DNA from 4 places in the Streptomyces sp. SudanB25_2051 genome. Region 2 is predicted to be linked to each of the others. Evidence: riboswitches for the same ligand, from Rfam matches in the RefSeq annotation. Region 2 holds a riboswitch; each other region holds the start of a gene.
What was found. A riboswitch is a leader RNA that binds a small molecule or an ion and turns the genes downstream of it on or off. The one in region 2 is predicted to bind cobalamin.
Positions count from the first base shown of each region.

Region 1: another riboswitch for cobalamin. It lies ahead of ACSUPT_RS26630 (ABC transporter substrate-binding protein); the one in region 2 lies ahead of ACSUPT_RS01350 (energy-coupling factor ABC transporter permease).
Region 3: another riboswitch for cobalamin. It lies ahead of cobN (cobaltochelatase subunit CobN); the one in region 2 lies ahead of ACSUPT_RS01350 (energy-coupling factor ABC transporter permease).
Region 4: another riboswitch for cobalamin. It lies ahead of ACSUPT_RS20215 (ribonucleoside-diphosphate reductase subunit alpha); the one in region 2 lies ahead of ACSUPT_RS01350 (energy-coupling factor ABC transporter permease).

Region 1 covers NZ_OZ186787.1:6,048,673-6,051,463, forward strand. The annotation lists gene ACSUPT_RS26620 (PepSY-associated TM helix domain-containing protein) at 1-414, opposite strand, end outside; gene ACSUPT_RS26625 (hypothetical protein) at 523-1,131, opposite strand; cobalamin riboswitch at 1,373-1,574, shown strand; gene ACSUPT_RS26630 (ABC transporter substrate-binding protein) at 1,614-2,639, shown strand; gene ACSUPT_RS26635 (FecCD family ABC transporter permease) at 2,636-2,791, shown strand, end outside.
Region 2 covers NZ_OZ186787.1:304,498-307,288, reverse strand. The annotation lists gene ACSUPT_RS01365 (energy-coupling factor ABC transporter ATP-binding protein) at 1-24, opposite strand, end outside; gene cbiQ (cobalt ECF transporter T component CbiQ) at 24-770, opposite strand; partial or broken gene ACSUPT_RS01355 (energy-coupling factor ABC transporter substrate-binding protein) at 834-1,190, opposite strand; gene ACSUPT_RS01350 (energy-coupling factor ABC transporter permease) at 1,187-1,879, opposite strand; cobalamin riboswitch at 1,909-2,110, opposite strand; gene ACSUPT_RS01345 (PTS-dependent dihydroxyacetone kinase phosphotransferase subunit DhaM) at 2,145-2,531, opposite strand; gene dhaL (dihydroxyacetone kinase subunit DhaL) at 2,612-2,791, opposite strand, start outside.
Region 3 covers NZ_OZ186787.1:3,130,997-3,133,787, forward strand. The annotation lists gene cobN (cobaltochelatase subunit CobN) at 1-1,416, opposite strand, end outside; cobalamin riboswitch at 1,453-1,585, opposite strand; gene ACSUPT_RS14000 (cobalamin biosynthesis protein CobG) at 1,596-2,791, shown strand, end outside.
Region 4 covers NZ_OZ186787.1:4,461,799-4,464,589, forward strand. The annotation lists gene ACSUPT_RS20215 (ribonucleoside-diphosphate reductase subunit alpha) at 1-1,529, opposite strand, end outside; cobalamin riboswitch at 1,676-1,821, opposite strand; gene ACSUPT_RS20220 (GNAT family N-acetyltransferase) at 1,843-2,346, opposite strand; gene mctP (monocarboxylate uptake permease MctP) at 2,486-2,791, opposite strand, start outside.

The DNA.
Region 1 (2,791 bases), 5.7 Mb from region 2:
CTCCGCGGTGTACGGGTCCACGAACACGGTGCGCTGCCGCTCGCCGAGCTCCGGGACCGACAGCACCACGCGGGTGGTGTCCTCCGGCCCGGCCGGGGTGAGGACGGAGGACAGGGTGCCCTCCGGGTGCGCGGCCCGCGCCGCTCCGATCTGCTCGGACAGCGGGCGGGTCGGCCCGCCGGCCTCCTCGACCCGCAGCCGGTCGCCGTAGGCGAGCTGGTCGAGCTGCGGGGCGAAGGCGTAGACGAGCCCGGTGAGCGCGGTGACGAGCAGGAACGGGGCGACGAACACCCCGGCGTAGAAGTGCAGCCGGACCAGGAGGGCCCGTATGCCCTGCCGGTGGGGTCCGGTTCGCCCGGCCCGTGCCGGTGCGGAGGCGGTTGTCGGTGGATCGCGGTCGATGGTCGAAGACATGCGTGTTCCCCAGGGAGTACGCGCGGCGACGTGGGCGCGCGCGTACGACGAAGCCGAAAGGTGATGGGAGCCGCCCGGAGGGCGGGTGTCGTGATCGCGTACGGGCGATCAGGCGGCCGTCGGCGCGGGCGGGCCTCGTCGGGGGCGGCAGCGGGTGAGGAGGACGCGGAGGCGGACGTGGCCCGCCGTGGACGGCGGCGGCGTCCGCCGCGCGGAGGGAAGGGGGCACGCGGCGAGGGCGAGGAGGACCAGGCGCGGCAGGAGGAGGGCGGCGAGGCGTCGCAGGACGCGGTCGCCGTGGAGGACGCAGAGGGCGGCGCCCAGCGTGGCCAGGGCGTGCGCCGCTGTCATCTCGCCGGTCAGCAAGTGCCCGGCGACCGCCTCGGCCGTGTGCGGGTGCGCGTGCGCCGTCGGATCGTGCCCGGCCATGGCGTGGTGGCCGCCGCCCGCCCCGGGCGCCGACAGCCGGTGGAAGGCCAGGTGCAGGCCGGTCTGGGCCGCGCCCAGGACGAGGACGGTGACGTCGAAGCGGCGCCGCCGGCCGCCGAAGAGGACGACGCCCAGCACGGTGAGGCCCGCGAAGAGCGGAGCGAGGCTCCCGGGTCCCGGCAGCGACCCGCCGGCCGCGACATGTCCGATCGCGCCCGGAATCAGGCAGGCGGCAGCGCAGAGCAGACCCTTCGCCGTCCGCCTCAGCCATCCGTCCCGTGCGCGCACCGGCACAACGTAGTCAGCCCCATGGGCCGGTCAGCGGCACCGGACGACGGGGCGGGCAGCGGGGGAGGAGCGGGTGATCCTTCCTGACGTTTCGTCATTGCCCGGACGCCGAAGGGGCGTTGCGTCTCGGGTGGTGGTGAGTGCACCCCTTCCCGGCGAGGAAGATTTCGAGCCGAAGTGGCCGGAATCACAGCAGGAATAAAGCCGCATTCAGGGCAATTCCCAGCCCTCTCGCCGCCTGTGGTAACTTGCGCAAGCCAGTCGCACTCCGTACGTTCCGTGCGTACGTGGGTCAGGGAATCCGGTGCGAATCCGGAACTGACGCGCAGCGGTGAGGGTGACGGGCGAGGCATACGAAGCCACTGGGGCGCATCCGCGGCCCGGGAAGGCGCCTCGTCCGGACGACCCCGAGTCCGAAGACCTGCTGGCGCATTCGTACGGACGGGCCCCGCGCATGGGCCCACGACGCCGAGGACAACGCCGTGACCGTCACGCGCCCGACCGCTTCCCTCGCCGTGCTCCTGTGCGGAGCGCTGCTCCTCACCGGATGCGGCGCCACCGCGCCCGCCGCGCCGCCGGACGAGGCGGCGACCACGCTCACCAACTGCGGGCAGCAGGTGCGGATCCCCGCCGGCGGGCCCCGGCGGGCCGTGTCGCTGAACCAGGGCACCACCGAGATCATGCTGGCCCTCGGCCTCGCCGACCGCATGGCGGGCACGGCGACCTGGACCGACCCGGTCATGAAGGGCCTGGAGAAGGCCAACGCCGGAGTGCCGAGGCTCGCCGAGAACAACCCGTCCTTCGAGAAGGTCCTGGACACCGAACCCGACTTCGTCGCCGCCTCCTTCGCCTCCACCCTCGGCAAAGGCGGAGTGGCCACGAGGGAGCAGTTCGAGAAGCTCGGCGTGCCCACCTACCTCTCCCCGTCCGACTGCGTGGGCAAGGACAACAGCGGCGACGGCGACGGCGTGCGCACGACGCCCCTGACGATGGACACCGTCTACGGAGAAGTACGGGACCTCGCGCGGATCTTCGGCGTCGAGCGGCGCGGCGAGGAGCTCACGGCACGTCTGAAGGCGCGGGTCGCCAAGGCCACCGCCGGGCTGAACGCGCGGGACGTCACCCTGCTCTACTGGTTCTCGGACGCCCAGTCCCCGTACATGGCGGGCTGCTGCGGGGCGCCGGGAGTCATCACCCGCGAGGTCGGCGCCGAGAACGTCTTCGACGACACGACCGAGGAGTGGCCGCAGATCAACTGGGAGACGGTCGCCGACCGCAACCCGGACGTCCTCGTCATCGGCGACCTCACCCGCAAGGCGCAGACCGGCGAGAGCGCCGCGAAGAAGATCGAGTTCCTGGAGTCCAACCCCGCGACGCGGACCATGGACGCCGTACGCCACAAGCGGTACGTCCTGCTCAGCGGACAGTCCATGAACCCGACGATCCGCACCGTCGAGGGCATCGAACAAGTCGCCGCCGGCCTGCGCCGATTCGGCCTCTCCGGGTGACCGCCGCCCTGCTGCGCACGACGGCCGGACTCGGCGTGCTCGCCCTCTCCGTCGCCCTGGCCATCACCATCGGCCCGGCGGACATCGGCGTCACCGACGTCTGGTCCGTCGTCGTCTCCCATGTGGGCGGGGAGCCGTCCGGGCTCACCCCG
Region 2 (2,791 bases):
CTCCACCACGGCGGTTTCCGGCATCACAGCGACCTTTCCAGTACGAGGGTGAGGGCGACCACCGCCGCCAGCAGCGCCGCCGTCGCGGCCAGGAAACGGCGGTCCACCCGCGCCTCGGGCACCAGCACCCGCAGCGTCCCGTCGTAGCCCCGCCCCGCGAGCCCGGACTGCAGCCGCGCCGCACGGTCGAAGGCCCGTACGAAGGCGGTCGCGGCGAGCCCCGCCACCGACCGCCACGCCGCCGCCCGGCCGGTCAGCCCGAGCCGCGCGGCCTGCGCCTGCCGGATCCGCGCCACCGCGTCCAGCAGCAGGAACCCGATCCGGTACATCACCAGCGCCACGTCCACCACGGGCGCGGGCACCCCGGCCCGGACGAGCCGCGGCAGCACGTCCGAGACGGGCGTGGTGAACGCGAACAGCAGCAGTCCCAGCGACGCCGCCGAGGTGCGCAGCAGCAGCCCGGCGGCCTGGGCGGGCCCGTCCGGCGCGAGCGCCACGAACCCGGCGGGCCCGCCGACCTGGAACAGCAGCGGCACGGCGCCCGTCACACAGAATCCGAGCGGCAGCCGCCACGCCCGCCACAGCCGGCGCGGCGCCACCCCGGCCGGGCCGAGCAGCACGGCGAGGGCCGCGACGGCGACCAGCACGGCGCCCGGCCACGGCGGCAGGGACACCGCGCACGCGGTCAGCCCGAAGCCGAGCGCGGCCTTCTCGGCCGGATGGCGGCGGCGCCAGCGACTGCTGTGCGCCGCCACGTCGATGGGCAGCACCCGCGCTACTCCCCGGACGCGGGGGGAGCGGCCGCCCGGGGCCGCACCGGCGGCGCGCGCGGCCCCGTCAGGGAGCGCACCGGCACCGTCCCCGGCCTCGGCCGCCAGGGCCGCGCGGCCCCGCTCCTCGCCCTGCCGGCGTCCGCGCCGCAGCCCGAAGTAGTAGGCCAGCACACCCGCGCCGAGCGCCGCCTGCAGCGAGAACAGCGCCGACTCGACCTCACCGGACGGCGGCTCGTACAGCGGCGTGAACCACGGCTCGTAGTCCGGGGCGTTCTCCGTGATGGCCGTCTCCGCCTGCGCGTCGGCGCCCGCGAACGGCTCCTCCTTGCCGTCGCCGAGACCGAGCGCCAGCGGCAGCACCGCCAGCGCCACGACCACCAGCACCAGCAGGACGTTGATCCTCGCGTTGCGGCTCATCGGACCGCCGCCCCCTTCGTCGCGTCCGCCGCCGGCAGCACCCCGAGGCGCGCCAGCTCACCCTTGCTGGACTGCCGCAGCAGCCGCATGACCAGCACCGTCAGCAGGCCCTCGCTCACCGCGAGCGGCAGCTGCGTCACGGCGAAGATCCCGCCGAACTTGGCGAGCGCCCCCGCGAAGCCGCTCCCCGGGTCGGGGAACGCCAGCGCCAGCTGCACGCTCGTCACGCAGTACGTGGACAGGTCCGCGGCGAACGCGCCGAAGAACACCGCCACCATCAGCGGCACCCCGGACCGGCGCAGCAGCAGATACAGCCCGTACCCGGCCCACGGGCCGACGACGGCCATCGAGAAGACGTTCGCGCCGAGCGTGGTGAGCCCGCCGTGCGCGAGCAGCAGCGCCTGGAACAGCAGCGTGATCGTGCCGAGCACCGCCATGACCGGCGGCCGGAACAGGATGGCGCCGAGCCCCGTACCGGTGGGATGGGAGCAGCTGCCCGTCACCGACGGGATCTTCAGCGCCGACAGGACGAAGGTGAACGCCCCGGACGCGCCGAGCAGCAGTGTGGACTCGGGGTTGGCCCTGACCTCGCGGGTCAGCGCCCGGACACCGTGGACGACGAACGGAGCGGCCGCCAGTGTCCAGGCGACCGCGTGTTCCCGGGGCAGAAACCCCTCGGCTATATGCATGTGGGGGAGACCCTCTCCAGCACCTCGTGGATGGACAACGCGCCCTGGCCGGTCTCCTGGCTGACGGGTACTACCGCCTCGGCTCCGCCTTCCCGGATGCCGCGGTCTCCCGCGGCGGTCCAGTGGCTTCCCCGCTCGCGCGGGGGGTGGAGCCGGACTTCCCGATCACAGTGGCGAGGGCCGCACCGGCTTTGCACCGGTTTCCCGTACACCAAGGCCCTGCGACAGTAGTGCGTTGACCAGCTCCCTCACAACCGCGCCCGCCTCAGCCCTTGCGGTAGCCGTACGCCTCCGAAGCCGCCGCCGCGACCGCGTCGAGGTCCCCGCCGGCGGCCGACGTCACCACCGCGGCGACGGCGCCCTCCAGGAACGGCGCGTCCACCAGGCGCGTACGCTCGGGGAGTTCACCGCCCTCCGCGAGCAGGGCCTTCACCGTCAGTACGGCGCTGCCCAGGTCCACGAGCACGGCCACGCCCGCGCCCCGGTCCACCTCGTGCGCGGCCCGCGCGATCAGCTCGGCGCTCGTGCCGAGCCCCCCGTCGGGCCCGCCCCCGGCGGCGGCCACCGGCACCCCCGACGCCCCGCCGGCGAGCCCCAGCGCCAGCCGGACGACGGCCGCGGCGACCTCGGCGCTGTGCGACACCAGCACCACCCCGACCCCGCCGCCCGGCGCGCCCTCGACTCCGCCGCCCGGCGCGCCCGGCGCGCCCCCGGCGCCGCCCGCCGCCCCGCTCACGCGGACACCTCCGCGAGCGCGGCGAACAGCAGGGCGGCCGAGGCGGCGCCCGGGTCCTTATGGCCGACGGACCGTTCGCCGAGGTAGCTGGCGCGGCCCTTGCGGGCGAGCATCGGCACGGTGGCGGCGGCGCCCTCCTGAGCGGCCCGCGCCGCGGCGGCGGCGCCGCCCTCCCG
Region 3 (2,791 bases), 2.8 Mb from region 2:
CTGGATGAGGATCAGCAGGTTGCCGCGGCGCAGCGCCGCGAGGACGATGTCGCCCTCCGGGTTGCGGGACCGGTCGAGGAACATCTCGCCGGGCGGCGGGCCCCAGTGCTCCTCGACGGCCGAGCGCAGCTCCTCCGGCAGGGTCGCGAACCAGCGCTTGTAGTCGGCGGCCGGGATGCGGACCGGGTTGCGGGCCAGCTGCTCCTCGGTGAGCCAGTCCTGGTCGTGGCCGCCGGCCTCGATGAGGGCGTAGATCAGCTCGTCGCCGTCGCCGGACGCGAGGCCCGGCACCTCCTCGTCGCCGAAGTCGTAGCCCTCCTCCCGCAGCCGGCGCAGCAGGGCGACGGCGGACGCGGGCGTGTCGAGTCCGACGGCGTTGCCGATGCGGGAGTGCTTCGTCGGGTAGGCGGAGAGGACCAGCGCGAGGCGCTTGTCGGCGTTCGGGATGTGCCGCAGCCGGGCGTGGCGGACGGCGATCCCGGCGACGCGGGCGGCGCGCTCCGCGTCGGGCACGTAGGCGGGCAGGCCGTCCTCGTCGATCTCCTTGAAGGAGAACGGCACGGTGATGATCCGCCCGTCGAACTCGGGGACGGCGACCTGGCTGGCCGCGTCGAGCGGGGACAGGCCCTCGTCGTTCTCCTCCCAGTCGGCGCGGGAGCCGGTGAGGCACAGCGCCTGGAGGACGGGCACGTCGAGGTCGGCGAGCGCACCCGCGTCCCACGCCTCCTCGTCGCCTCCGGCCTGCGCCGCGGCGGGCTTGGTGCCGCCCGCCGCGAGGACGGTGGTGACGATGGCGTCGGCGCCGCGCAGCTGCTCCAGCAGCTCCGGCTCGGGGGCGCGCAGCGAGGCGACGTACAGCGGGAGGGCGCGGCCGCCGGCGTCCTCGATGGCGTCGCAGAGGGCGCCGACGAAGGCGGTGTTGCCGCTCATGTGGTGGGCGCGGTAGTAGAGCACGGCGACGGTCGGGCCGTCGGTGGTGCGGGCGGTGCGCTCCAGCGGGCCCCAGGTGGGGGCGGCGGCCGGCGGGTCGAAGCCGTGGCCGGTGAGGAGCACGGTGTCGGACAGGAAGCGGGCGAGCTGCTCCAGGTTGTCCGGGCCGCCGTGCGCGAGGTAGGCGTGCGCCTCGGTGGCGACGCCGATCGGGACGGTGGACGCCTCCATCAGCTGGGCGTCGGGCGCCTGTTCGCCGGTCAGGAAGACGACCGGGCGGTCCTGGGCGCGCAGCAGGTCGATGCCCTCCTCCCAGGCGCGCAATCCGCCGAGGAGGCGCACGACGACGAGGTCGGCGCCGTCGAGGAGGCCGGGCAGTTCGTCGATGGGGAGCCGTGCGGGGTTGGCGAACCGGTACTCGACCGGGCCGCCGGCCGCGCGGGCGCTCAGCAGGTCGGTGTCGGAGTGCGACAGCAGCAGGATCACGGCGTGCCGGGCCTTCCTCGGGGTGTCCTCGCCCCGGGTGGTCGTGGGTGGCGGGAGTTCCTGACTCGCGGGGCCCGGAGGGGTCCTGCTCACAGTGGCGGGACCGCGCCGGATTCGCACCGGGCTTCCTCCCTAGGGTCCTGGGACCCTGTGCCGTCTGCATAGTAGAGGCTGCGCGTATGCTCGCCGCCATGCCGCCCACCTCGCCAAATCCCCGAAACGGGGGCGAAGCTCACATACGGGAACGTGTCCGCGACCGCGCCGACGCGTGCCCCGGCGCGCTGCGGCTGCACCGCGCGGACGATGGCGGTCTGGCCCGTCTGCGGCTGCCCACGGGCGTCCTGACGGCCCGCCAGGTGGCCGCGCTCGCCGACCTGTCGGGCCGGCTCGGCGACGGCCGGATCGGCGTCACCTCGCGCGGCAATCTCGACCTGCGCGGCCTGCCCGACGACTGCGGGCTCACCCTCGCCGAGCTGCTGGGCGGGGCCGGACTGCTGCCGTCCGCCGCGCACGAGCGGGTGCGGAACATGGTCGTCTCGCCCCTGGCCGGACTGGACGGGCGGGGCTTCGGGGACGTCCAGGCGTGGGCGCGGGAACTGGACGCGCTGCTGTGCGCGCAGGCGTGGACGACGGGGCTTTCGGGCCGTTTCCTGTTCGCCGTGGACGACGGGCGCGGGGACGTGGCCGCGCTGGGCGGCGATGTGACGTTGCTCGCAGAGCCCGGCGGCCGCGCTCTGGTACGGATCGGTGGCCTGGCCCGGCGGGTGGCGGCGGGTGACGCCCCGGTGGCCGCGCTGGCGGCGGCCGAGGCGTTCCTGACGGTCGCGAGGGAGGCCGGCACGGGTGCCTGGCGGGTGGCCGAACTGCCTTCGGACGCGGCCCTGGAGGACGCGGTGACCAGCTGCCTGGCCGCCGCGGGGGTCGCCGCCGCACCGGCCGCTGGAGAGGCGCTTCTGGACGCCGCGCCGCCCGTTCCGGGACTGGTCGGGGAGTGTGCGGTGTCCGTCGTGGCGCCCCTGGGGCGGGTCACCACCGAGCAGTTCCGCGCCCTGGCGCCGGGGGACGGCGACGAGGTGCGGGTGACGCCCTGGCGGGGCTTCGTCGTGGCGGGCCTGCCCGGCCGGGCGGAGGCGGAGCGGCGGCTCGCGGCCCTGGAGGCCGCCGGGTACCTCGTCCGGCCCGGTTCGCCCTGGCTCGCGGTCACCGCCTGCACGGGACGGCCCGGCTGCGGCAAGGCCCTCGCCGACGTACGGGCGGACGCACGGCCCCTGGACGACCCGCCGCTGCGGGGCCTGCCCGTCCACTGGTCGGGCTGCGAGAGGCGGTGCGGGCACCCCCAGGGCGACTGGGTGGACGCCCTGGCCACCGGCGACGG
Region 4 (2,791 bases), 4.2 Mb from region 2:
TGGAGGCCCATCGCGCCCAGGCCCACCGGGCGCCAGCGGGCGTTGGACCGGCCGGCCTGCTCGGTCGGGTAGAAGTTGATGTCCACGACCCGGTCGAGGAAGGTCACGGCCGTGCGGACGGTCTCGTCCAGCCGCTCCCAGTCGATGCCGTCGCCGTCGACGAACGCGCCGAGGTTGACCGAGCCCAGGTTGCAGACGGCGGTCTCCCCGTCGTCGGTGACCTCCAGGATCTCGGTGCACAGGTTGGAGGAGTGGACCGTGTGGCCCGGCTCGGCGGTCTGGTTGGCGGTGCGGTTGGCGGCGTCCTTGAACGTCATCCAGCCGTTGCCGGTCTGCGCCAGGGTGCGCATCATCCGGCCGTACAGGTCGCGGGCCGGCATCGTCTTGCGGGCCAGGCCCTTCGCCTCGGCGGCCCGGTACGCGGCGTCGAACTCGTCGCCCCACAGGTCGACCAGCTCGGGCACGTCCGACGGGGAGAACAGCGACCACTCGGCGTCGTCGTTGACGCGGCGCATGAACTCGTCCGGAACCCAGTGCGCCAGGTTCAGGTTGTGGGTGCGGCGGGCGTCCTCGCCGGTGTTGTCGCGGAGCTCCAGGAACTCCTCGATGTCCGCGTGCCAGGTCTCCAGGTACACGGCGGCGGCGCCCTTGCGGCGGCCGCCCTGGTTGACCGCCGCCACCGACGCGTCGAGGGTCTTCAGGAACGGCACGATGCCGTTGGAGTGGCCGTTGGTGCCCCGGATGAGCGAGCCGCGGGCGCGGATGCGGGAGTACGACAGGCCGATGCCGCCCGCGTGCTTCGACAGCCGCGCGACCTGGTGGTACCGGTCGTAGATGGAGTCCAGCTCGTCCTGCGGGGAGTCCAGCAGGTAGCAGGAGGACATCTGCGGGTGGCGGGTGCCGGAGTTGAACAGGGTGGGGGAGGACGGCAGGTAGTCGAGGCGGCTCATCAGCCGGTACAGCGCCTCCACCTCGCCGAGCGCGCGCACCGAGTCGTCCTCGGCCAGACCGGCGGCGACCCGCAGCAGGAAGTGCTGGGGCGTCTCGACGACCTTGCGGGTGATCGGGTGCCGCAGCAGGTAGCGCGAGTACAGCGTCCGCCCGAAGTAGCCGAACCGGTCGTCGCCGTCGGGGTCGACGACCGCGTCCATCCGCTCCGCGTGGAGCGCCACGAACTGTGCCGTGCGGTCCGCGATCAGGCCCTCGCGGTGGCCCACGGCCACCGAGGCGGAGAACGACACGGCGCCCTGCCCCGCGGCCTCCTCGGTGATGGTCCGGGCCAGCAGCCGGGCGGCGAGCCGGGAGTACGCCGGGTCCTCGGCGATCAGGCCGGCCGCCGCCTCGGTGGCGAGCTCCCGCAGCTCCGCCTCGTCGGACCCGGCGTGCCGGCCGCGCAGCGCGGCGGCGGCGACCCGTCCGGGGTCGGCGTCGGGAAGGTCCGAGGTGAGGTCGGTCAGGGTCCGCAGCAGCGCGGTCCCGGGCGCGTCGGTCTCGGTCGCTGAGGCCGGATCTGCAGGCGCGATGGTCACGTGGGGGCTCTCCCTCGCTCGGCTCGGGGCGCACACGGCGGGCGGCGGGGGAGCGGGCGCACCTCGCCCCTGGGCACGGGGGCGTGCGTGACCGCGTCCGCCGGCCCACTCCGCGAGGCCCGGACGTCTGGGCACCCGGACCGGGCGGTCCGAGCGCGCTGCCGGCAGGTCGTCGGACTTGCGGGGTACGCGAAGGGCACACCGGTACACCGTTGCGGGACAGTTCCGGACTCGCACCGGATTCCCCTGCTGCGACAGCGAGGACGAGCATACATGTGGGGGGCGTCCGTTACGGCACCCCCCACATGTTGTGTCAGAGTGTCAGCTCGTACGCGAAGAGCGTCACACCGGGCAGAGGGTCCCAGTCCCGTCGCGGGGCCCGCGCGAAGCCCATCCGGTCGTACAGCCGCCGGGCCGCGACGGCCTGCGGCGTGACGGACAGGACGAGCCGTACGCACCCCTCGCGGGCCCGCGCCCGGTCCGCGCAGGCCCGTACGAGCGCCTCGCCCACCCCCCGGCCGCGGGCGGCGCCGGACACGGCCAGTACGCGGAACTCGGCCTCGTCCGGCCCGGCGATGTCCGCCCACGGGGTGCCGCCGCACGGTACGAAGGTGACCCCGCCGAGCAGCGTGCCGTCCGGGTCGACGGCGACGAGCACCTCGGCCTCGGCGGCGCGCCGCGCCACGTCCCGCAGCACGTCCAGGTACGGATCGTCGGCCCCGTAGGTCAGCAGCCCGCCGTCCAGGTAGGCCTGGACGCTGATCTCGGCGAGGGCGGCGTGCTCCCGCGGCTGTATCTCCCTGATGGTGATGTCCATGGTGCAGCAGTCTGCCGTGCGGCCGGGGGCCCGGGAGCCCGGCCACGGGAAGGGCCCCCGCACCTGCGCGGTGCGGGGGCCCTGGAGTGGCGGGAGGCGCCGCCCGGTTCAGTGGCGCCGGTGCTCAGTGACCGGTCGCTCAGTGGCCGGTGCCGACCTTGGGCAGCTCGGGGTCGACGCCCGGGTCGCCCGCGTCGGCCGTGTAGTCGCCCTCCGCCGTCTCGTCCACGCCCTCCGGCGCCTTGAGCGCCCGCAGCACGAACGTCAGGGCGACGGTGACCAGCACGTTCAGCAGGAACGCGGTGAGGCCGATGTAGCCGATCTCGCCGATGCCGGGGATCTCCGCCGACGAGCCGCCGAAGTGCTTCTGCGTCGGGCTGGCCACGTTGTACGCGGTCCACGTGCCGTAGACCATGCCGACCGCCCAGCCGCCGAGCAGCGCCCA